2 linked regions of the Azoarcus olearius genome follow. The protein of the gene in region 2 interacts with the protein of the main gene of each other region in a pairwise test. Links are inferred from orthologs where the notes say so. Each region holds a gene or a part of one and is shown on either strand. Other genes may lie near its edges.

Region 1 (11,120 bases), 1.6 Mb from region 2 along the record:
GAGCACGAGGATCGCCCCGACCGCCCCGAACGACAGCCAGAACCCGGCAGCCAGCACCGCCCACGGGTCGACCAGCAGCACGCCCAGCACCGCGAGCGCAAGCACCCGGCTGGGCGCCACCTCGCGCCCGAGCATCAGCGCGATGGCGGCCATGCTGAGCATGATCGCCGCGCGCTGCACAGGGATGCCCATGCCCGCAAGCAGACCATAGCCCAAGGCCGCCGCGAGGCCGGCGAGCACGCCCGCCTTGCGTGCCGGCAAGCGCAACACCAGCGCCGGTACACGCCGCCACAACAGATTGACGAGGCCGCCGGCGAGCAGCGCGATCAAGGAGATGTGCATGCCGGAAATCGACACCAGGTGGGCGATGCCGGTGCGCCGGAAGACCTCCCACTGCTCGGCCGGAATTGCGCGCTGGTCGCCCACCGCAAGCGCAACCAGGATGCCGGCGTAGGGCGCCTCTCCCAGCGCCGCGAGAAAGCGGTCGCGAACCGCGGCACGCACGCGATGCACCCTGGTCATCCACCCGCCGGCGTCTTCGTGCAGGCGGCGTGGCGCGGGCTGCGCCCGCACGTAGCCGGTCGCGCGCACGCCGCGCTCCAGCAGCCAGGCTTCGTAATCGAATCCCGCCGGATTCACGAATCCGTGCGGCCGCTTCAGCCGCAGTGTGAATGCCCAGCGTTCGCCCGGGAGAAGCCGCGGCAGCGGGCTGTCGTCGTCGCGGCCCCGATACCACGACACCTGCACCCGCGACGGCACCGGCCCCTCGGCGGACTCAACCGCGAGCGTGAAACGCACCCCTTCGCCAAAGGACTGCGGCAGGTCGTCGATCACCCCCACCATCGGCACGTCCCGCCCTTCCCACGCCATCGGCAAGACGTCCGCCAGGCGGTCGTCGGCGCGCAGCGCGGCGCCGATGAAGCCGGCGAGTGCGGCGGCCGCCATCAGGCTCAGGCGGGCGGCGCGCCCTCTGCCGCGCAGCACTGCCGCCAGGCCCACCGCGGCGGCAAGCGCTGCGGCCACCCAAACCACTGTGACGGCCGTCGGCAGTTCGGGTTGAAGCTGCAGCGCCGCGGTTCCGAGCGCAAACATGAAAATTGACATTCGCATAATCCGCGATCATGCCAACGGGATGAACAACGAGGCAAGCGTGGGCGGCGCCCGCGCTGGGCTAGAATCGGGGCAAATCCATGCGCAAGATACTCAAGCAATTCCTGCCGAAGCACGACACGGTGAGCGAGAACCGCTGGCTGCGGCCGTTCGCGAACTCGCTGCTGCACCCTCGCCTGTGGCACCTCAACCGCCACTCCGCCGCCGGCGCGGTGGCGGTGGGCCTGTTCTGCGGGCTGATTCCCGGGCCGTTCCAGATGCCGGCAGCGGCGCTGCTATGCGTGCTGCTGCGGGTGAACCTGCCGCTGGCGTTGCTGACCACGCTGTACACCAACCCGCTCACGCTGGTGCCGCTCTACATCCTCGCTTTCAACCTCGGCGCCTGGGTCATGGGGGGCGAGCACGCCTTCGCCGCCCCGCCAGAGCTGGCGGGCATGGGCATCGGCACCTGGATTTCCGCGCTGGGCGACTGGATGGTGGCGCTGGGCAAGCCCCTCGCGCTCGGCCTGGTACTGCTCGCCGCCATCCTGTCGGTGGCGGGCTACATGGGGGTCAAGGCCGGCTGGCGCTGGTGGCTGATCCGCCACTGGCGGCGGCGCGCGGCGCGCCGCCGCACGCACGACTAAACCAGTACGCCGTCCTGCAGCCGCAAGGTGCGCTGGGCGCGCCGCGCGAGCGCCTCGTCGTGGGTGACGATCACGAAGCTGGTGGCGTGGCGCTCGTTGAGCGACAGCATCAGTTCGAACACCGCCTCCGCGGTGCGGCGGTCGAGGTTGCCGGTCGGCTCGTCGGCCAGCACGCAGGCGGGCCGGGTGACCAGCGCACGCGCAATCGCAGCGCGCTGGCGCTCGCCGCCGGAAAGCTCGCCGGGCGCGTGATCGAGCCGGTGCGCCAGCCCCACTTCGCGCAGCATCTCCGCCGCCTGGGCGTCCGCCTCCGCCTTTGACATGCGCCGGATGTAGAGCGGCATCGCCACGTTTTCGAGTGCCGAGAATTCCGGCAGCAGATGATGGAACTGATACACGAAGCCGAGCGCCTCGTTGCGCAGCGCGCCGCGCGCGGCATCCGAGAGGCGGGAGAAGTCCTGTCCCATCAGCTTCACGGTGCCGGCGGTGGGAATGTCCAGCCCGCCCAGCAGGTGCAACAGGGTGCTCTTGCCCGAACCCGAAGCGCCGACGATCGCGACGCGTTCCCCGCGCTCGACCGCGAGGCTCACGCCCGCCGGGCCGCCATTGCCGCCGCCGAGCACACGGACCGCGTCCGCCCCTTCCCGAAACTGCTTCTGCAGGCCTTCGCAGGCCAGCACCGTCGTCAGCGTGGTGTCACTCATAGCGCAGGGCCTCCGCCGGATTCACCTTGGACGCCCGCCAGCTCGGGTAGAGCGCGGCGAGCAGCGTCAGCGAGAACGAGACCGTGAGGATGGTGACCACGTCGCTCATCAGCACCTTCGAGGGCAGTTCGTTGATGTAATAGATTTCCTTGTTCCACAGCGTGGCACCGGTAACGGCCTCCAGCGCGGGGATCACCACGTCGAGGTTGTGCGCGATCGCCAGTCCGCCTGCCACGCCCGCCAGCAGACCGACGAGGCCGATGATGGATCCCTGCAGCACGAAGATCGCCATGATCGAGCCGGGGCTTGCGCCCAGCGTGCGCAGGATGGCGATGTCGGCGTACTTTTCCTGCACCGCCATCACCAGCGTGGAAACGATGTTGAAGGCCGCGACGCCGACGATGAGGAAGAGGATCAGCGTCATCATGGTCTTCTCCAGCGCGACGGCGCGGAAGAAGTTGGCGTGGCTCCGGGTCCAGTCGGTAACGAAGGCGTTCGGCGCTTCCAGCATGCCCGCCAGTTCGCGCGCCACCCGCGGCGCGGCGAACAGGTCGTCGAGCTTCAGGCGCACGCCGGTGACCGCGTCGCCCATGCGGTAGAGCGCCTGCGCATCGGCGATGTGCACCAGCGCCAGGCCGGAGTCGTACTCGTACATGCCGGCCTCGAAAATGCCTACCACCTCGAACTGCTTGACCCGCGGCAGCACCGCAGCGGGCGTCACCAGCCCCTGCGGCGCGATCAGCGTCACCTTGTCGCCCAGTTGCACGCGCAGGCTCAGCGCGAGATCGCGACCGAGCACAATGCCGAAGCGGCCCGGCGCCAGCGCTTCCAGCGCGCCCGCCTTCATGTAGCGGCCGAAGTCGGCCACCTTGTCCTCGGTGGCGGGAATCACCCCGCGCACCAGCGTGCCGCGCACCACCTCGTCGAACGAAAGCATGCCCTGCTCCTGCACGAAGGGCGCGGCGGCCTTGACGGCGGGATGGCGTGCCGCATCTTCCGCCACCTGCTGCCAGGAAGCGAGTTCGCCCTCCACGCCCTGCACCAGCACATGCGACGCGACGCCGAGGATGCGGGTGCGCAGTTCCTCCTGGAAGCCGTTCATCACCGACAGCACGACGATCAGCGCCGCCACGCCAAGCGCGATGCCGAGCATGGACACCAGCGAGATGAACGAGATGAAGCGGTTACGCCCCTGCGCGCGCTTACGCGAGCGGGTGTAGCGCAGGCCAACGAGCAATTCGTAGTGCATCAGGGATAGCGCGGATAAGGGCCGGATTCGGCAAGCCCGGCATTGTGCCGGGGAAGCCGCCGGCTGGGGAGCGCGCTCCCCCGATTTTTTGCAACGATGCGCAGCGCGGCGAAGCCGGGGTTCTCACAGCTCGCCGGCGAGACGGTCCGCGCGGATGTGGAAATTGTCACGGCATGATGCCGTTCGCATTCAGACCTTCTTGACTGCCCATTTTGGGGTGCTATGAATACCCTTATAAAGCCGGTTTTTCGAATGACAAGAAGATTTCCCGCGCAACAAAAAAAGGAGGCTTCATCATGCACCATCGAGCCACTCCGGCGGCTGCCCGCCCCGCCTGGTTCAACGGCAGCGAAGACGAATACCTCACCCTGACCGACCTGCTGCAGCGCATGCAGGCGCGCGAAGCGGAACGGCGCCGAAGGCTCTTCGGCCGCAGTGCGGTATTACTGGTATCGGTGCTCGGTGCAAGTTTCGGCCTCAACCGGCTGGTGCTCGCCAGCGGCGAAGCAGTGGCCGCGCCCAGCCTGCTGCCGCTGTACGTGACCACGGCCCTGCTCGGCCTGATGGTGCTGGTCGAATTCCTGCGCTTCATGGAAAGCCACCTGCAGCGCCTCGACCTGCACCTGGGCTTCGCGCGCCTGGCGAGCGAACTGGTGAGCCGGATGGACGTGCCGGATACGCTGCCTGACGACGATCCTTCCACCCCGCTTCACACCCAACTGCGGGCTTTCGCCCGCGCCCACCGTGCCGGCAAGGTGATGATGCCCTCGCTGCTGACCGCCGGCTTCACGCCGCGGCCACGCTACCGGGCAGATCGGCTGCCGCTGTTCTGAGGGTCGCTTCAGCGCGGGCGGCGCGGCGCCGGCCGCGCGCCCCGCGGCGCCCCGGAGGGGCCCGCCGGACGCCCTGGGGCCCGTCGTCCGTCACGCGCTGCCGCACCTGCGCCCGTTCGCGCCTGCTGCTCGGGACGGCGGACGGGCGAAACCACCCCCGCCGGCTGATGGCGCGGCACCAGACAGTTGGGGCCGTTGCCGATCAGATCCGCGCGCCCCATGCGCAGCAGCGCTTCGCGCAGGATCGGCCAGTTCTCCGGGTCGTGCCAGCGCAGGAAGGCCTTGTGCAGGCGGCGCAGCTTGCCGGTGCGCACGGTGTCCACCGCTTCGGACTCCGCGCTCACCTTCTTCAGCGGATTCTTGCGGCTGTGGTACATCGCGGTCGCCAGCGCCATCGGCGTCGGCAGGAAGGTCTGCACCTGATCCAGCCGGAAGTCGTTGGCCTTCAGCCACAGCGCGAGGTTGAGCATGTCCTCGTCGGTGGTGCCGGGGTGGGCGGCGATGAAGTAGGGCACCAGATGCTGCTTCTTGCCGGCTTCCTTCGAGTACTTCTCGAACAGCTTGCGGAAGGCTTCGTAGGCACCCATGCCCGGCTTCATCATCTTGGAGAGCGGGCCTTCCTCGCTATGCTCGGGCGCGATCTTCAACAGGCCGCTGACGTGGTGGGTCACCAGTTCCTTCACGTACTCCGGCGAGCGCACCGCGAGGTCGTAACGCAGGCCGGAGCCGATGGTGATGCGCTTGATGCCGGGCAGCGCGCGCGCCTTGCGGTAGATCTGGATCAGCGGACCGTGGTCGGTGCCGAGGTTTTCGCAGATGCCGGGATAGACGCAGGACAGCCGGCGACAGGACTGCTCGATCTTCGGGTCCTTGCACGCCATCCGGTACATGTTGGCGGTGGGGCCGCCGAGGTCGGAGATGTGGCCCTTGAAGTCCGGCGACTTGTCGCGGATCTCCTCGATCTCGCGCAGGATGGATTGTTCCGAGCGGCTCTGGATGATGCGGCCCTCGTGCTCGGTGATCGAGCAGAAGGTACAGCCGCCGAAGCAGCCGCGCATGATGTTCACCGAGAACTTGATCATGTCCCAGGCCGGAATGCGCGCGCCCTTGTAGGCCGGATGCGGCTGGCGCGCATAGGGCAGGCCGTAGACGAAGTCCATCTCCGGCGTGGAGAGCGGAATCGGCGGCGGGTTCAGCCAGACCTCGCGCGCGCCCGGCCCCTCGCCGTGGCGCTGTACCAGCGCACGCGCGTTGCCGGGGTTGGATTCGAGGTGGAACACCCGCGAGGCGTGGGCGTACAGCACCGCGTCGTCCTTGACCGCCTCGTAGGCCGGCAGCCGCACCACGGTGTGCTGGCGCGCGGCGCGGCGGGCGGCGACACGCTCGGCCGCCGGCACGATGCGCACCGGCTGGGCGCCATCAGCCGCGGGCTGCAGCGCACTGCCTTGCGGTTCCATCGCGTAGGGGTCGGCATGGCTGTCGATGCGGCCCGGCTTGTCGAGCGCGAGCGAATCGATCTCCACCCAGCCTTCCGGCCGCCAGCCCGGCCTGGCCATGAAGGCGGTGCCGCGCAGGTCGCGGATGGACTCGATCGGTTCGCCCGCCGCCAGCCGCTGGGTCAGCGCCACCAGCGCGCGCTCGGCATTGCCGAACAGCAGGATGTCGGCCTTGGAATCGGGCAGCACCGAACGCCGCACCTTGTCCGACCAGTAGTCGTAGTGGGCGATACGGCGCAGCGAGGCCTCGATGCTGCCGATCACCACATTGGCGTCGGGATAGGCTTCGCGGGCGCGCTGGGCGTAGACCGTGAGCGCGCGGTCTGGCCGCTTGTTGGCCTCGGCGTTGGGCGTGTAGGCGTCGTCGGAGCGGATCTTGCGGTCGGAGGTGTAGCGGTTGACCATCGAATCCATGTTGCCGGCGGTGATGCCGAAGTACAGCCGCGGCTTGCCGAGCGCGCGGAAGGGCTCGGCCGAGTGCCAGTCCGGCTGGCTGATGATGCCGACGCGAAAGCCGTGGGCTTCGAGCAGGCGGCCGACCAGGGCCATGCCGAAGCTCGGGTGGTCGATGTAGGCGTCGCCGGTCACCAGGACGACGTCGCAGGCATCCCAGCCCAGCGTGCCCATCTCGGCGCGCGACATCGGCAGAAAAGGGGCTGGCCGGCGCGACGGAACACCGGCCGGCAGAATCGAGGGAACTGCATTCATGATGCCCGCCATTGTAGCCCGCGGTAGCGCCCAAGCCCCGGAAATATCTGACCTTTTTCCTGTGGGGTTATTGGCCCCGCGGGCCCTTGGCGGGGCTGTGCGGGGATCGGCGCGTGCTAGACTGCGGCCCGCTCCGCACCGCCACCCACCATGCAGATCCATCTCGTCATCCCCGGCCTGATCTGGCCCACGCCGCACGCCACCGCGCCGAGCGGCAGCCTTGCGCTTCCGGGCCTGGAACGGCTGCTGGGCCTTGGAGAACGCACTGCGCTCACCGAACGTTCCAGCGACGCGGCCCTCGCCCGCCTGTTCGGGCTGCACAGTGATGCCCTGCCATACGCGGCACTGCGCCGGCTGGGCGAGCAGGACGGGGCGGAACAACACGCCGGGCACGACTGGCTGTGCGCCGACCCGGTGCACCTGCAGTTCGCGCGCGAACACCTGCTGCTCACCGAACTGGACGACAGCGAAATCGACCAGCAGGACGCGGACGCCCTGCTCGCCGCGCTCAACGACAGCTTCGCCGACATCGGCCGCTTCGAGGCGCCGGCGCCGCGACGCTGGTATCTGAAGCTGGCGGCGCCGACCGAGGCCGCGCTGTTTCCGCTCACCGATGTCGTCGGCCGCCCGATCGCCCACTTCCTGCCGGAAGGCCGCGACGCCCGTCTGTGGCAGCGCACAATGAACGAAGTGCAGATCGTGCTGCACAACCACGCGCTCAACCAGGCGCGTGAAGACCGCGGCCTGCGCAGCCTCAACAGCCTGTGGTTCTGGGGCCCCGGCCGGCTGCCCGAGCGCGCCACCGCGCCCTGCCCCACGGTGCTCGCCGCCGACCCGCTGAGCGTCGGCCTCGCCCGCCTTGCCGGGCTCACGCCGCAGCCGCCGCGCACCGCGGCCGGACTCGCTGGCGACACGCTGGTGGTGCTGGATGCGCTGCAGCGCCCCGCGCTGCAGCTCGACCTCGACAGCTGGCGCGAGGCGCTCGCCGGGCTGGAGCGCGACTGGTTCGCCCCGCTCGCAGCGCTGCCCGGCGGCAAGCTGCACAGGCTGCGCATCACCGCACCCGGCGACCGCGCCGGCTTTGAACTGGACGTGCGCGCCGGCCAGCGCTGGAAGTTCTGGCGCAAGCCGCAAGCGCTCGACGCCCTGCTCAAGCAGATCGTGCCGCCGCCCCAACGGCCGGAAGCGCCCCCCGGCGCAATGCACACCGAACACGGACACCCATGATCCAGATCCACCCCCGCGCCGTCCCGCAGCGCGCCGCCGCCGCCCTGATGGACGCCGGCATCCACCCGCTGCTGGCCCGCCTCTATGCCGCGCGTGGCATCGCCCGCAGCAGCGACCTCGACACCTCGCTGAAGGCGCTGTTGCCGCCGCAGGCACTCACCGGCACCGCCGAGGCGGCGCAGCTGCTGGCCGACGCGATCGAAGCCGGCGCGCGCATGGTGATCGTCGCTGATTACGACTGCGACGGCGCCACCGCCTGCGCCGTCGGTGTGCGCGCGCTACGCGCCTTCGGCGCCGACGTGCATTACCTAGTGCCGGACCGCGTCACCCTGGGCTACGGCCTCACCCCGGCGATGGTGGAGATCGCTGCGCGGCTGGAGCCGGACGTACTGATCACGGTGGACAACGGCATCGCCAGCGTCGAAGGCATCGCCGCCGCGCGCGCCCACGGCATGGCGACGATCATCACCGACCACCACCTGCCGGGCGACGTGCTGCCCGACGCCGACGTGATCGTGAACCCCAACCAGCCCGGCTGCGACTTCCCCAGCAAGGCGCTGGCCGGCGTGGGCGCGATGTTCTACACCATGCTCGCGCTGCGCGCGGAGCTGCGCGAACGCGGCGCTTTTGCCGCCGGCCAGGAACCCAACCTCGCCGAGCTGCTCGACCTGGTGGCGCTCGGCACCGTGGCCGACGTCGTCAAGCTCGACCACAACAACCGCATCCTGGTCGCCCAGGGCCTGCAGCGCATGCGCGCCGGCCGCATGCAGCCGGGCATCCGCGCGCTGTTCGCCGCCGCCGGCCGTGAGCCGGCGCGCGCCAACACCTTCGACCTCGGCTTTGCCGTCGGCCCGCGCCTGAATGCCGCCGGCCGGCTGTCGGACATGAGCCTGGGCATCGAATGCCTGATCACCGACGATCCCGGCCGCGCGCTCAACATCGCCCAGGAACTCGACAAGCTCAACCGCGAGCGCCGCAGCATCGAGGCCGGCATGCAGGAAGAAGCCGCGCTGCGGCTGGAAGGTTTCGATCCCGGCGCCAGCGCCAGCATCGCGCTGTTCGAGCCCGACTGGCACCAGGGCGTGATCGGCATCGTCGCCGGTCGCATCAAGGAAAAGCTGCACCGCCCGACCATCGCCTTCGCGCGCGGCAATGACGGCGAACTCAAGGGTTCCGGCCGTTCGATTGCCGGCCTGCACCTGCGCGACGCGCTCGACCTCGTCACCAAGCAGCACCCCGACCTCATCGTGCGCTTCGGCGGCCACGCGATGGCGGCCGGCCTCACCATCCGCGAGGCGGATTTCGACCGTTTCAGCAGCGTGTTCGAGGAAGTGGTGGCCGGGCTGGTCGAACCGGCCGCGCTGCAACGGCGCATCGAAACCGATGGCGCGCTGGAGGCCGGCTATCTCAGCCTGGAATCCGCCCGCCTGCTGGAAAAGGAGATCTGGGGCCAGGGCTTTCCGGCGCCGGTGTTCGACGACGTCTTCCGCGTCGAGCGCCAGCGCATCCTCAAGGACCGCCACCTCAAGCTCGAACTCGGCAAGCAGGGGGCGCGCTACGACGCCATCCAGTTCAACTTCGCCGACGGCGCGCCGGACACCATCCGCGCCGCCTACCGGCTGGCCATCAACGAATACAACGGCGTCAGCAACGTACAGCTGATGCTGGAGCACTTCGAAGCGGCCTGAGCGCCCGGCCGGCGTCACGGGCAAATTGCCCGCCGCGCCGCCGCCTGCTTCCATTCGGAATGCTGGGGCGGGAAGATGGCGGCCCCGTGCTGCCTTTCCGCCCCGCGCTTTCGATGAATCCGCTGCGCTCCGCCGCCTCCGCGACGCATCCCTTCCGCCCCACCGCCAGCGCCGCCGCCTTCGACCTGCAACGCGCGCTGCTGCTGCGGCTGTTGGTGTTCGGCCTCGCCGCCTCGCTGCTGGCGCTCGCCGCCCACGGCTGGCGCGGCCACCACCAAGCGCTCACGGACCTCGCGCCCACCGGCGCCATCGTGCAGCAATTGCTCAACCAGGATCAGCCGCGGCTGGCCGATCCCTTCAACCGCGAGCAGATCGCCACCGACCTCGGCGTGCTCGCACCGCTCGCGCGCCGGCTGGCCTTCTGCGTCGAGGTCGAAGACCTGTGGGGCCGGGTGATCGCGCAGGACTGCGTCGCGCCCACGCCGCCGCTGGCCGGCACCGCTACGCCCGCCGGCTGGCTGGCGGCGCTCGCGGGGGACGCCGGCAGCGCCCGCTATGCGCTGCTGCGCCCGCCCGGCGTCAGCGTCGGCGAGATCCGGGTGTCGCCCTACTGGGCGGCCGAACTCTCCGGCTGGCTCGGCGTACTCGGCCTGCTGGCGCTGGCGTGGGCGGCACTGGCCGCGCTCGCGGCCGCGCTGATCGCCCCGGTGCGGCGTGCGCTGCGCCCGGCCGACCGCATCCTCGCCGCCATCGGCCAGCTCGAAGCCGGCGACACCGCGGTGCGCCTGCCCGAGTTCGAACTGCGCGAATTCCGCCGCATCGGCGAGGACTTCAACAGCCTCGCCTCCCAGCTCGGCGAGACCCGCGCCGCCGAACGCCGGCTCGCCACCGGCCTGCTCGACGCGCGCGAGGCCGAGCGCCGCCACCTCGCCCGCGAACTGCACGACGACATGGGCCAGCACCTCACCTCGCTGCGCGCCGAAACCGCCTTCCTGCGCCACGGAGCCGGTGAAAACGCCGCGCTGCAGCCTAGCCTGGATTCGATCGAAGCCAGCCTCGCCCAGCTGCACGAGAGCGTGCAGGACATCGTCCACCGCCTGCGCCCGCCGGGGCTGGACGCTTTCGGCCTGGGCGAATGCCTGCGTCAGTTGGTCCGCGAGGTACGACGCCGCCCCGATGGCACCGCTGTTACCACCACGTTGACGCTGGACGGCGATATCGACGCCCTCCCCGGCGAATGCGCGGTGCACGCCTACCGCATCGTCCAGGAAGGCTTGACCAACGCGCTGCGCCACGCGCGCGCCAGCCGGGTGGCGGTGACGCTCGCCTGCGCCGCCGACAGCGTGACGGTGGAGGTGACCGACGATGGCGTCGCCGATGCGATCAGCGGCGGCGGGCGCGGAGGCCACGGCCTTGCCGGCATCGCCGAACGGGTCGCGGCCCTGGGCGGCAGCGTGGAACTCGCGCCGCTGGCCACCG
Region 2 (11,282 bases):
TAGATGGGGCCGGTGGCCCCGCTTTCAACCGGCTTGCGCTCCGCCAACCGCGAACCGTTCCCCGGCACAGACCGGGAAGCCGCGCAGGAATTCCCCGGCCGCAAGGCGCCGGCTGCCAGGGCGCTGCAGTTCGCGCAGCCGCAAGGCCTGCGCCCCGCATGCGACCACCACGCCCTCGGCATCCGCCGCCAGCACGGTGCCCGGGGCCGCGTCCGGCGCGGGGACCGCGACGACCTCCGCCGCCCACACCTTGATCACGGTATCGCGCAGGCTGCCCACCGCCACCGGGAAGGGGTTGAAAGCGCGGACCGCGCGCTCGATGTCCGCCGCCGGGCGGGTCCAGTCGATGGCCGCTTCGTCGCGATGGATCTTGTTCGCGTAGGTCACCCCGGCCGCAGGCTGGGGCGTGCGGGACAGGGTGCCGCCGGGCAGCGCCGCGAGGGCCTCGACGATGCATTCGGCACCGAGCGCGGCGAGCTTGTCGTGCAGGGTGCCGGTGGTGTCGTCGGGGCGGATCGGGATCGCCCGCCGCAACAGCATGTCGCCGGTATCGAGCCCTTCGTCCATCTGCATGATGGTGATTCCGGTCTCGGCGTCGCCCGCCTCCACGGCGCGGTGGATGGGGGCGGCACCGCGCCAGCGGGGCAACAGCGAGGCGTGGATGTTGATGCAACCGTAGCGCGGCAGCTGCAGCACCGCCGCGGGCAGGATCAGGCCGTAGGCCGCCACCACCAGCACGTCGGGCTCACAGGCGGCGAGGCGCTGACGCTGTTCATCGGTACGCAGCTTCTCCGGCTGGTCGACGTCCAGCCCGCGCGCCAGCGCAAGCTGCTTGACCGGGCTGGGCGTCAGCTTCATGCCGCGCCCGGCGGGGCGGTCGGGCTGGGTCAGCACCAAGGGCACGGAGTAGCCCGCATCGAGGATGGCGGCGAGTGCGCTGGCAGCGAATTCTGGCGTGCCGGCGAAGGCGACACGGAGCGGAAGGGACATGGGCGGAACCGGGAAAAGCGGGGCGGCGACGGGCGCCGCCGTGGATCAGGCGGTGATGCGCGCCTTCTTGGCCAGCTTGCTCTTGATGCGGCCGAGCTTGAGCGGCGACAGGTACTCGACGAAGACCTTGCCGTCGAGGTGGTCGATTTCGTGCTGGATGCACACCGCGAGCAGGCCTTCGGCAGCCAGTTCGAACGGGTGGCCGTTGCGGTCGAGCGCACGCACCGTGACGCGTTCGGCACGGGTGACCTTTTCGTAAACACCGGGCACCGACAGGCAGCCTTCCTCGCACACCTGCTCGCCGTCGCGTTCGACGATCTGGGGATTGATCAGCGCCATCAGGCCGGACTTGTCCTCGGAGATGTCGATCACGACGACGCGCCGGTGCACGTCCACCTGGGTCGCGGCCAGGCCGATGCCGGGCGCCTCGTACATGGTCTCGGCCATGTCGTCGATCAGCTTGCGTACGTCATCGTCGACCGTGTCGACGGGCGCGGCGCGCCGATGAAGCCGTGGATCGGGGTAGCGCAGGATGGGGAGAAGAGCCATAAATGCTTGCCGGGATAAGCCTTTAAGTGCAGAATTTCAAGCGATTTGACATGCATGCCCACGTGCTGTGCCGGGCAGGGTTCCGACGGCGCTGGGGTGGTTTGCGATCACCCTGTTTCGACCCTTGGCGGCAAAGCGGCGTTCCTGGACGGCGAGAGCCTTCCCGCACTTACCGGAAGCGAGCAATGATCCGAATTATATTCCCACTCCTCGTCAGCATTGCGACCCTGTTTGCCGGCGCCGCCGCGGCCCAGGGCGTCCAGCTTGCGGACGACGCGCCCGACTCCTACACGGTGGTCAAGGGCGACACGCTGTGGGGCATTTCCGGCCGCTTCCTCAAGCAGCCCTGGCGCTGGCCCGAGGTGTGGCGTTTCAACCGCGACCAGATCCGCAATCCGCACCTCATCTATCCCGGCCAGGTGATCCTGCTCGACCGCAGCGGCCCGTGGCTGACGGTCGGCCGCCGGGTCGGCAGCCGCGACGAAAAACTGTTCCCGCAGGTCTATTCCGAAAGCGGTACGCAGCCGGTGCCGAGCATTCCGCTGCATGTCATCGATCCTTTCCTGACCCGCCCGCTGATCGTCGACGGCGCCCGCATCGCCAATTCGGCCACCATCGTCGCCACCGAAACCAGCCGCGTCTATACGGGCACCGGCGACACGGTGTTCGCCAAGAACGTGCGTGAAGGGGTCGACAGCTGGCAGATCTACCGCCCGGCGCGCGCGCTGCACGACCCGGTCACCCAGGAACTGCTCGGCTATGAAGCCGAATACCTCGGGAGCGCCCGCGTCACCGAGCGCGGCAACCCGACCACGCTGGAAATCCTCAACGCCAACGAGGAGATCGGCGTCGGCGACCTGATGGTGCCCAGCGAGCCGCCGTCGGTGTTCTCCTATGCTCCCCATGCGCCCGAGCAGGCCGTGGAAGGGCGCGTCGTGTCGATCTACCGCGGCGTGACCGAAACCGGTCGCCTGCACGTGGTCGCCCTCGGCGCCGGTGCCCAGCAAGGCGTGGAACGTGGCCACGTGCTGGCGCTGTACCGCAATCGTGGCGTGGCTGAATACAAGGACGACCAGGGGCGCGAATCCTTCCAGCTGCCGGAGAAGCGCTATGGCCTGGTGTTCGTGTTCCGCGTCTTCGACCGCATCTCGTACGGCCTGATCATGGAAACCGACGGTCAGGTCAGCATCGGCGACAGCATCCGCAAGCCCTGAGCAGTGCCACCGGGCAAGGATCTGGCCGGCTGGCTGCGGCTGGCACTGGCGCCCGGCCTCGGCCCGGAACGACAGCGCCGGCTGCTCGCCGCCTTCGGGCTGCCGGAGGCCGTGTTCCAGAGCAGCCGCGGCGCGATCGCCAGCGTCGTCGGCAATGAGGCCGCGGACCGGCTGCTGGCACCGCCGGACGGCAAAGCCATCGACGCTGCCCTGGCCTGGGCGGACGAATCCGGCAACCACATCCTCACGCTCGCCGACGCCGACTATCCGCCGGCGCTGCTCGAGATTTCCGACCCGCCCACGCTGCTGTATCTCAAGGGCGAACCCGCACTGCTGCAGCGCCCCGCGCTCGCCGTCGTCGGGGCCCGTTCGGCCACCGCCAACGGTGAAGCCAATGCCGCGGCCTTCGCCCGCGCGCTCGGCGAAGCGGGACTCGTGATCGTCAGCGGACTGGCGGCGGGCATCGATGCAGCAGCCCACCGCGGAGCACTCGCCGCCAGCGGGGGCGCAGGCACCGTGGCGGTGATCGGCACTGGCGCGGATCGCATCTACCCCGCCAGCAACGCCGAGCTTGCGCGCCAGATTGCGCAGGCCGGCGCCATCCTCAGCGAGTTCCCGCTGGGCGCGCCCGCGCTGCGTCACCATTTTCCACGCCGCAACCGCCTCATCGCCGGACTCTCGCTCGGCGTGCTGGTGGTGGAAGCGGCGGTCGGCAGCGGCTCGCTGATCACCGCGCGGCTGGCCACCGAGACCGGCCGCGAGGTGTTCGCGATCCCGGGCTCCATCCACTCGCCGCTGGCGCGCGGCTGTCACCGGCTGATCCGTGACGGCGCCAAGCTGGTCGAAACCGCGGAGGATGTACTGGAAGAGCTGCGCGGACGCTTTTCGCCTGCGCAGCACGCCCCTTCCACCGCCGCCGCGGGGCCGGATTCCGCCCCGCCTCCGCCCGCCGATCCCGCCGCCGCCGTGGTGCTTGCGCTGATCGGCCACGAGCCCGTGGACATCGAGCTTCTGGTGCAGCGCAGCGGCTTGACGGTCGACGCGCTGTACGCCATTCTCCTTCCCATGGAACTGGACGGTCGCATCGGCCGTTGTGCAGGCAGCCGGTTCCAGCGCCTCTAACACTCAAGGCCGAACGCAAGGCGGTCGCCCTGGCGCTGCCGGTCATTCGCGAGGTTTCCTTTGTTCGACATCCTTGTCTATCTCTTCGAGAGCTATATCCACGCCAATGCCTGCCCGGCGTCCGACCAGCTCGCGCGCAAGCTCTCCGCGGCCGGTTTCGAAGACGAGGAAATCAACGAGGCGCTCGACTGGCTGGCGGGGCTGCGCCGTGTCGCGGCCGAAACCCATCCCTGCGTGGCGCCCTCCCGCAGTGCGGTGCGGCTGTATTCCGACTACGAGTGCACCCGCCTCAGCGCCGCCTGCCGGGGTTTCCTCACCTTCCTGGAAGGTGCGGGGGTGCTGGACGCCGTCAGCCGCGAACTGATCGTCGAGCGCGCGGTGGCTTTGAGCAACTTCACGATCACCCTCGGCCGCCTCAAGGTCATCGTGCTGATGGTGCTGTGGCAGCGCGAACAGCCGGTCGACACCCTGATCATCGACGAGCTGCTGTCCTCCGACGACGACGAAGGCGCGCCCCTGCTGCACTGACCCTCGCCGCCATCTGGCTTGCACGGCGGGCGCGCGGCTCTTTATCATCCGCCGCTTCACAACCCTAACGGACGGACAGCCGGAAACGGCCCTCCGCACCTGCCCCCCGGCATGAGCAAGCAACTGATCATCGCGGAGAAGCCCTCCGTCGCGCAGGACATCGCCCGTGCGCTGGGCGGCTTCACCAAGGAGAAGGACTACTTCGAGTCCGACGATTACGTGTTGTCGTCGGCCGTCGGCCACCTTCTCGAGCTTGCCGTCCCCGAGGAATTCGAGGTCAAGCGCGGCAAATGGACCTTCGCCCACCTGCCGGTGATTCCGCCGCATTTCGCGCTGAAGCCGATCGAAAAGACGGACGACCGCCTGAAACTGCTGACCCGGCTGATCAAGCGCAAGGACGTCACCGGCCTGATCAACGCCTGTGACGCGGGCCGCGAAGGCGAGCTGATCTTCAACTTCATCGCCCAGCACGCGGGCACCAACAAGCCGATGCAGCGGCTGTGGCTGCAGTCGATGACGCCGGCGGCGATCCGCGACGGCTTTGCCCACCTGCGCGCCGCACGCGACGTCGAAGGCTTGCGCAATGCCGCGATCTGCCGCGCCGAGTCCGACTGGCTGATCGGCATCAACGGCACCCGCGCGATGACCGCGTTCAACTCCAAGACCGGCGGCTTCCACCTCACCACGGTCGGTCGGGTGCAGACACCCACGCTCGCCATCGTGGTCGAGCGCGAGGACAAGATCCGCAAATTCAAGCCGCGCGACTACTGGGAGCTGGAAGCCACCTTCGGCTGCGCCGCCGGCGAGTACACCGGGCGCTGGCTGGACGAGAACTTCAGGAAGCCCGAAGGCGACGAACACGCCAACGCCCACCGGCTGTGGGACAAGGCCAGGGCGGAAGCCATCCGCGCGAAGTGCGAGGGCAAACCGGGCGTCGTCACCGAGGAAGCCAAACCCTCCACCCAGCTCTCGCCGCTGCTGTTCGACCTCACCAGCTTGCAGCGCGAAGCCAACGGCCGCTTCGGCTTCTCCGCCCGCGTCACGCTGCAGCTGGCGCAGGCGCTGTACGAAAAGCACAAGGTGCTGACCTATCCGCGTACCGACGCGCGCGCGCTGCCCGAGGACTACCTCGGCACCGTGAAGGACGTGATGGCCGGCCTGCCCGACACCTACGCGCCCTTCGCCAACGAGATCGCCAAGCAGGGCTGGGTCAGGCCCAACAAGCGCATCTTCAATAACGCCAAGATCTCCGACCACTTCGCGATCATCCCCACCGGGACGCTGCCGAAGAGCCTGTCGGAAGCCGAGCACAAGATCTACGACCTGGTGACCCGCCGCTTCCTGTCGGTGTTCTACCCGGCCGCCGAATACCAGATCACCACCCGCATCACCCGCGTCGAGGGCGAAGCCTTCAAGACCGAGGGCAAGGTGCTGGTCAACGCCGGCTGGCTGGCGGTGTATGGCAAGGAGGCTGCGAACGAGGACGGTGAGGGCAAGGAAGCCGGCAAGGACAGCGGGCGCCAGCTGGTGGCGGTCAAGCCGGGCGAGACGGTGTCCACCGACGATATCCTGGTCAAGGCGCTGCAGACCAAGCCGCCGGCCCGCTTCAACGAAGCCACGCTGCTGTCGGCAATGGAAGGCGCCGGCAAGATGGTGGACGACGAGGAACTGCGCGCGGCAATGGCGGAACGCGGCCTCGGCACCCCGGCCACGCGGGCGCAGATCATCGAAGGTCTGATCGCCGAGCAGTACATCCACCGCGAAGGCCGCGAGCTGATCCCCAGCGCCAAGGCCTTCTCGCTGATCACGCTGCTGACCGGCCTCGGCGTCAATGCGCTGACTTCGCCCGAACTCACCGGCGGCTGGGAATACAAGCTGTCGCGCATGGAACGCGGCGAACTCTCGCGCGAAGCCTTCATGCACGAGATCGCCGAGATGGCGCGCGAGGTGGTGGAACGCGCCAAACGCTACGAATCGGACACCGTGCCGGGCGACTTCGTCACGCTGAAGACGCCGTGCCCGAAGTGCGGCGGCACCGTGAAGGAGAATTACAAGAAGTTCGCCTGCCAGGCCTGCGACTGGAGCACCTGGAAGATCGTCGCCGGGCGCCAGTTCGAGATCGACGAGATCGAGACCCTGCTGCGCGACGGCAAGGTCGGCCCGCTGCTCGGCTTCCGCAACAAGATGGGGCGGCTGTTCAACGCCGAGATCAAGCTCAACGACGACAAGCAGCCGGAGTTCGACTTCGGTCAGCCCAAGGAAGGCGAGGAAGGCGGCGAAGCGGTCGATTTCTCCGGCCAGCAGTCCATCGGCGCCTGCCCCAAGTGCGGCGCCAACGTGTTCGAGCACGGCCTCGCCTATGTCTGCGAGAAGTCCGTCGGCCCCGGCAAGAACTGCGACTTCCGCTCCGGCAAGATCATCCTGCAGCAACCGATCGAACGCGAGCAGATGGCCAAGCTGCTGACCGACGGCAAGACTGATCTGCTGAAGGGTTTCGTGTCGGCACGCACGCGGCGCAAGTTCTCCGCCTTCCTGGTGCGCGGCAAAGATGGCAAGGTCGGCTTCGAGTTCGAGGCCAAGACCCCCAAGGCGGGCGGCAAGAGCACGCCCGCCAAGGCCGCGGCCAACGAGGAAACAGGCAAGCCCGCGCCCCGCAAGCGCGCGGGTGGCAAGACCGCCGGCTGAGTTTTCGCCGCGGTGCAGCCAGCAAAACGGCCCGTGAGGGCCGTTTTGCGTGTTGGAGGATCCGACCTCAGGCCGCTTCCACCGCGGGCACCCGCCCGATCGGCCGCACGCCGGGAAGTTCGCTTTCCAGGATGGCGGTACGCAGGATGTCGATCGCGCCGCTGCGGGGATAGGTGACGCGCCAGGCCAGCGCCACGCGGCGCGATGGCTCGGGGGCGGTGAAGGGACGCACGGCAACCAGCGGATTCTGGATCGTGAGTTCGTCCGCCGCCGAACTCGGCAGCACCGTCACCCCCAGCCCGGTGGCCACCATATGCCGGATCGTCTCCAGCGAGCTGCCTTCCAGCGTGCGTTGCAGGCCGCCGACGTTGCGGCAGTGCGGGCACACTTCCAGCACCTGCTCGCGGAAGCAGTTGCCCGAGCCGAGCAGCAGCAGCTGGTCTTCGGCAAGATGCTCGGGGTCGATGCTGTCCAACGCGGTCCACGGATGGGCCGCCGGCAGCAGCACGCGAAACGGCTCGTCGTACACCGGCTGCGCGACGATGCCCGCCTCCTCGAACGGCAGGCTGATGATGATCACGTCGAGTTCGCCGCGCTTGAGCGCTTCGGCCAGCCGCGTGGTGTAGTTCTCCTGGATGATCAGCGGCATTCGCGGCGCCAGCTGGTGCACCCGCGGAATCAGCCGCGGCAGCAGGTAGGGGCCGATGGTGTAGATCACCCCCACCCGCAGCGGTCCCGCCAGCGGGTCCTTGCCGGCGGCGGCGATCTCGTGGATCTGGCTGGCCTCGACCAGCACCTTTTCCGCCTGCGCGACGATGCGGCGGCCCGTCTCGGTGATCTTCACTTCCGAGGCGCTGCGCTCGAACAGCGCGATGCCCAGCTCGTCCTCGACCTTCTTGATCGCCACCGACAGCGTCGGCTGCGAGACGTGGCATTTTTCGGCGGCACGGCCGAAATGGCGTTCGTGGGCGAGCGCGACGAGGTAGCGGAGATCGGTCAGGGTCATGGATTCGAGGACGGCGCGGATGCCGCCCGGGCGGTAAGCGACCTGTCGATGTTACCCCGACCGCGCCGCCACCGCTCAAGCCGGCGCGCGGGGTTATACTTTCGCCAGTAAACCAACATCATGAGAACCCGCGGCCAGGATGTATCGTCGAACCTGTGACACACGCGTCCTGCCGGTCGTTCTCGCCTGCCTCGCCCTCGGCGGGGGTGCCATGTCGGCGCATGCCGAAGAGGGCTACTTCGAAACCCTGCCGGTCGTGCTCAGCGTGTCCAGGCTGCCCCAGGCCATGGAAGACACGCCCGGCGCCGTCACGGTCATCGACAGCGAACTGATCGCCGCCACCGGTTACCGCGACCTCGCGCGCCTGTTCCGGCTCGTTCCGGGCATGCAGGTCGGGCAGGAGCGCGCCAACCATCACTGGGTCACCTACCACGGGCTGGGGTCCGACTATCCCAACCAGATGCAGGTGCTGGTCGATGGGCGCTCGGTGTATTCGCCCTACTTCTTCGGCGGTGCGGATTGGGGGTCGCTGCCGATCGCGCTCGAAGACATCGACCGCATCGAGGTCGTGCGCGGCTCGGATTCGGCCGCCTACGGCTCCAACGCCTTCCTCGGCGTGGTCAATATCCTCACCCGCCACACCGGGGCCGAAACCGGCAACTCGGTGTCCTTGCGCGGCGGCACCAACGGCATCGCGGACGCGACCGGACGCGCGGTACTCCACGACGGTGCGATGGGCCTGCGGGTCACCGCACAGCACATCGAAGACCGCGGCATGGCCGATCTGCACGACAGCCAGCGCATCGACGTGCTGAACCTGCGTGCCGACCTGCGCGTGAGCGCGGTGGATGAAGTGACCGTCACCGCCGGCATGAGCAGCGGCGCGCGCTCGGCCGGTTACGAGGGCACCCAGTTCGACGTCGTCGCCCCGCGTACCGCCCGCCACGAGGACGGCGCGGTGCACCTGAAATGGCGCCGCACGCTGAGCCCCGACGACGAATGGTCGCTGTCGTGGTACCGCAACCGCGAGCAGTCGCGCGAAGACTGGCTGCTCGATTCGCACAAGAACCTGCGCCCCGAGGTGGCCTACCTGCGCAATCTCCCGCGGCTGGTCGTCACTGTCGACAACGACCGCGACAGCCTGCGCGACAACATCGAGTTCAGCCAGCGACTGCGCCCGCTGGACGACCTGCGTTTGTTGTGGGGCACCGAATGGCGCCGCGACTGGCTGCGCGCGCCGATGCTGTTCTACGGCGGCGACTCGCACAGCCAGCAGGAATGGCGGCTGTTCGGCAATGCCGAATGGCGGATGGCGCCACGCTGGCTGTGGAACATCGGCGCGATGGCCGAGCAGATCGAGGGCGACCGGCTGCGCCTCGCGCCGCGGGTGTTCCTCAACTGGCAGCCCAGCCCGACCCAGACCTGGCGCGCCGGCTATTCGCGCGCCTGGCGCCAGCCGACGCTGTTCGAGCGCTCGGCGGACATCCGCGTGGTGCATCCGCAGCTCGGGCTGATCATGCTCGACCACCTGCCCAATCCGGACATCCGGCCGCAGCGCATCGACGCGTGGGAGGTCGGTTTCCTCGGCCAGCTGCCGCAACAGGGCAGTTTCGACCTGCGCCTGTTCCACGAGCGCATCGAGGACTTCATCGTGCGGCGCGCGGTCGACCCCGCCGAACTGCCGGACAACGACATCCAGCGCGCGGCCGGCGCCACGCGCTGGGTGAACAGCGGTGACGGCGTACGCCTGGTGGGCCTGGAATACCAGCTGCGCACGCGCCCCTGGTCCGGCGGCCAGCTCGTGCTCAGCCACTCACTGATCCGCGCCCATAGCGACGACGACGCGGTGCGCCGCAGCGTGGCCCCCTACACCGCCAGCCTCACCTGGCTGCAGCGCTACGGCCCGTGGCAATCCACGCTGAGCCTGCTGCGCATGGGCGCAAGCGACTCCGGCAGCGGCTACGTGCCGGGCTACCGCTACAAGGTGCCGGCCTATACCACGCTGGACTGGAGCATCGCGCGCACGCTGCAGGTGGGCCCCAACCCGGTGGAGCTGCGGCTCACCGGCATCAACCTGCTCGGCAAGCACCAGGAACTGGTGCTGCGCCCGCTGCAGTCCATGCCCGGCTACGGCGACGACCGCCCGGCCAACGAACTCGATCGCCAGCTCCATCTGTCGGTCCGCGTCGGATTCTGAACGCCGCCGCGGTGTTGATTTTGCAGCGCCCGCCCCGATCTATGCCGGGCTTGCGTCCGGGAACGCACGGCCCGGCCGCGGCGTCCACCCACGCATCCCGTCCCACACGTTTCCGCCACAGGATACCGTCCATGCGCCACCCGCTTGCCGTGACCGCCCTTGCGCTCAGCCTCGCCGGCTGGATTCCCGCCGCTTCGCTGTCCTCCTCCGCCCACGCCGCGCTGTTCGGCGACAGTTCGCCCGCCTCCAATCGCTATGGCCTGCCGGACTTCGGCGACCTGGTCGAGCAGGTCGGCCCGGCGGTGGTCAACATCAGCGTGGTACAGCAGCAAGCCGGCGGCGACGGCGGGCTGGCCAACGATCCCTTCTACGACTTCCTGCGCCGCTTCGGCGTACCCACGCCGGAGATGCCCGGCCAGGGCGCGCCGCGGATCAGCCGCGGCATCGGCTCTGGCTTCATCGTCAGCGCCGACGGCTATGTGCTGACCAACGCCCACGTGGTGGGCGAGTCCGGGGCCGAAGTCACGGTCACGCTGGTGGACAAGCGTGAATTCAAGGCCAGGGTGGTGGGGACGGACAAACGCACCGACGTCGCGGTGATCAAGATCGACGCGCGCAACCTGCCGACGGTGAAGATCGGCGATGCCGAACGCTCGCGCGTCGGCGAATGGGTGATCGCGGTCGGCTCGCCCTTCGGCTTCGATCACTCGGTGACCGCCGGCATCATCTCCGCCAAGGCGCGGCGGTTGCCCGACGAGAACTACGTGCCTTTCCTGCAGACCGACGTCGCGATCAACCCCGGCAACTCGGGCGGGCCGCTGTTCAACCTGGGCGGCGAGGTCATCGGCATCAACTCGCAGATCTACTCGCGTTCGGGCGGCTTCATGGGGATCTCGTTCGCAATCCCGATCGACGTCGCGATGAAGGTCAAGGACCAGCTGGTGACGCATGGCCGGGTGCAGCGCGGCCGCCTCGGCATCGCCATCCAGGG

The links.
Region 1: the proteins of dqs_RS00530 (region 2) and recJ interact in binary tests that used the Escherichia coli proteins (3 or more experiments, as listed by UniProt). The link is inferred for Azoarcus olearius from one-to-one orthologs.

Annotation. Positions count from the first base shown.
Region 1 is NZ_CP016210.1:1,727,812-1,738,931, reverse strand. The notes cover bases 7,296-10,295. They hold recJ (single-stranded-DNA-specific exonuclease RecJ), read left to right. Parts: upstream 7,296-7,949; coding sequence 7,950-9,641; downstream 9,642-10,295. Other genes in these bases: dqs_RS07995 (HAMP domain-containing sensor histidine kinase), read left to right, coding at 9,755-10,295; dqs_RS08005 (hypothetical protein), read left to right, coding at 7,296-7,953. Outside these bases: dqs_RS08035 (DNA internalization-related competence protein ComEC/Rec2), read right to left, coding at 1-1,104; dqs_RS08030 (DUF2062 domain-containing protein), read left to right, coding at 1,191-1,736; lipoprotein-releasing ABC transporter ATP-binding protein LolD, read right to left, coding at 1,733-2,440; dqs_RS08020 (lipoprotein-releasing ABC transporter permease subunit), read right to left, coding at 2,433-3,689; dqs_RS08015 (hypothetical protein), read left to right, coding at 3,986-4,522; dqs_RS08010 (YgiQ family radical SAM protein), read right to left, coding at 4,531-6,660; more of dqs_RS08005, read left to right, coding at 6,877-7,295; more of dqs_RS07995, read left to right, coding at 10,296-11,120. UniProt on the Escherichia coli protein: Single-stranded-DNA-specific exonuclease.
Region 2 is NZ_CP016210.1:125,041-136,322, reverse strand. Bases 4,140-7,301 are described here. They hold dqs_RS00530 (DNA topoisomerase III), read left to right. Parts: upstream 4,140-4,514; coding sequence 4,515-7,088; downstream 7,089-7,301. Other genes in these bases: dqs_RS00525 (hydrogen peroxide-inducible genes activator), read right to left, coding at 7,156-7,301; dqs_RS00535 (Smg family protein), read left to right, coding at 4,140-4,403. Outside these bases: fmt (methionyl-tRNA formyltransferase), read right to left, coding at 25-990; def (peptide deformylase), read right to left, coding at 1,036-1,539; dqs_RS00545 (LysM peptidoglycan-binding domain-containing protein), read left to right, coding at 1,725-2,753; DNA-processing protein DprA, read left to right, coding at 2,757-3,875; more of dqs_RS00535, read left to right, coding at 3,936-4,139; more of dqs_RS00525, read right to left, coding at 7,302-8,094; dqs_RS00520 (TonB-dependent receptor plug domain-containing protein), read left to right, coding at 8,306-10,291; dqs_RS00515 (DegQ family serine endoprotease), read left to right, coding at 10,423-11,282.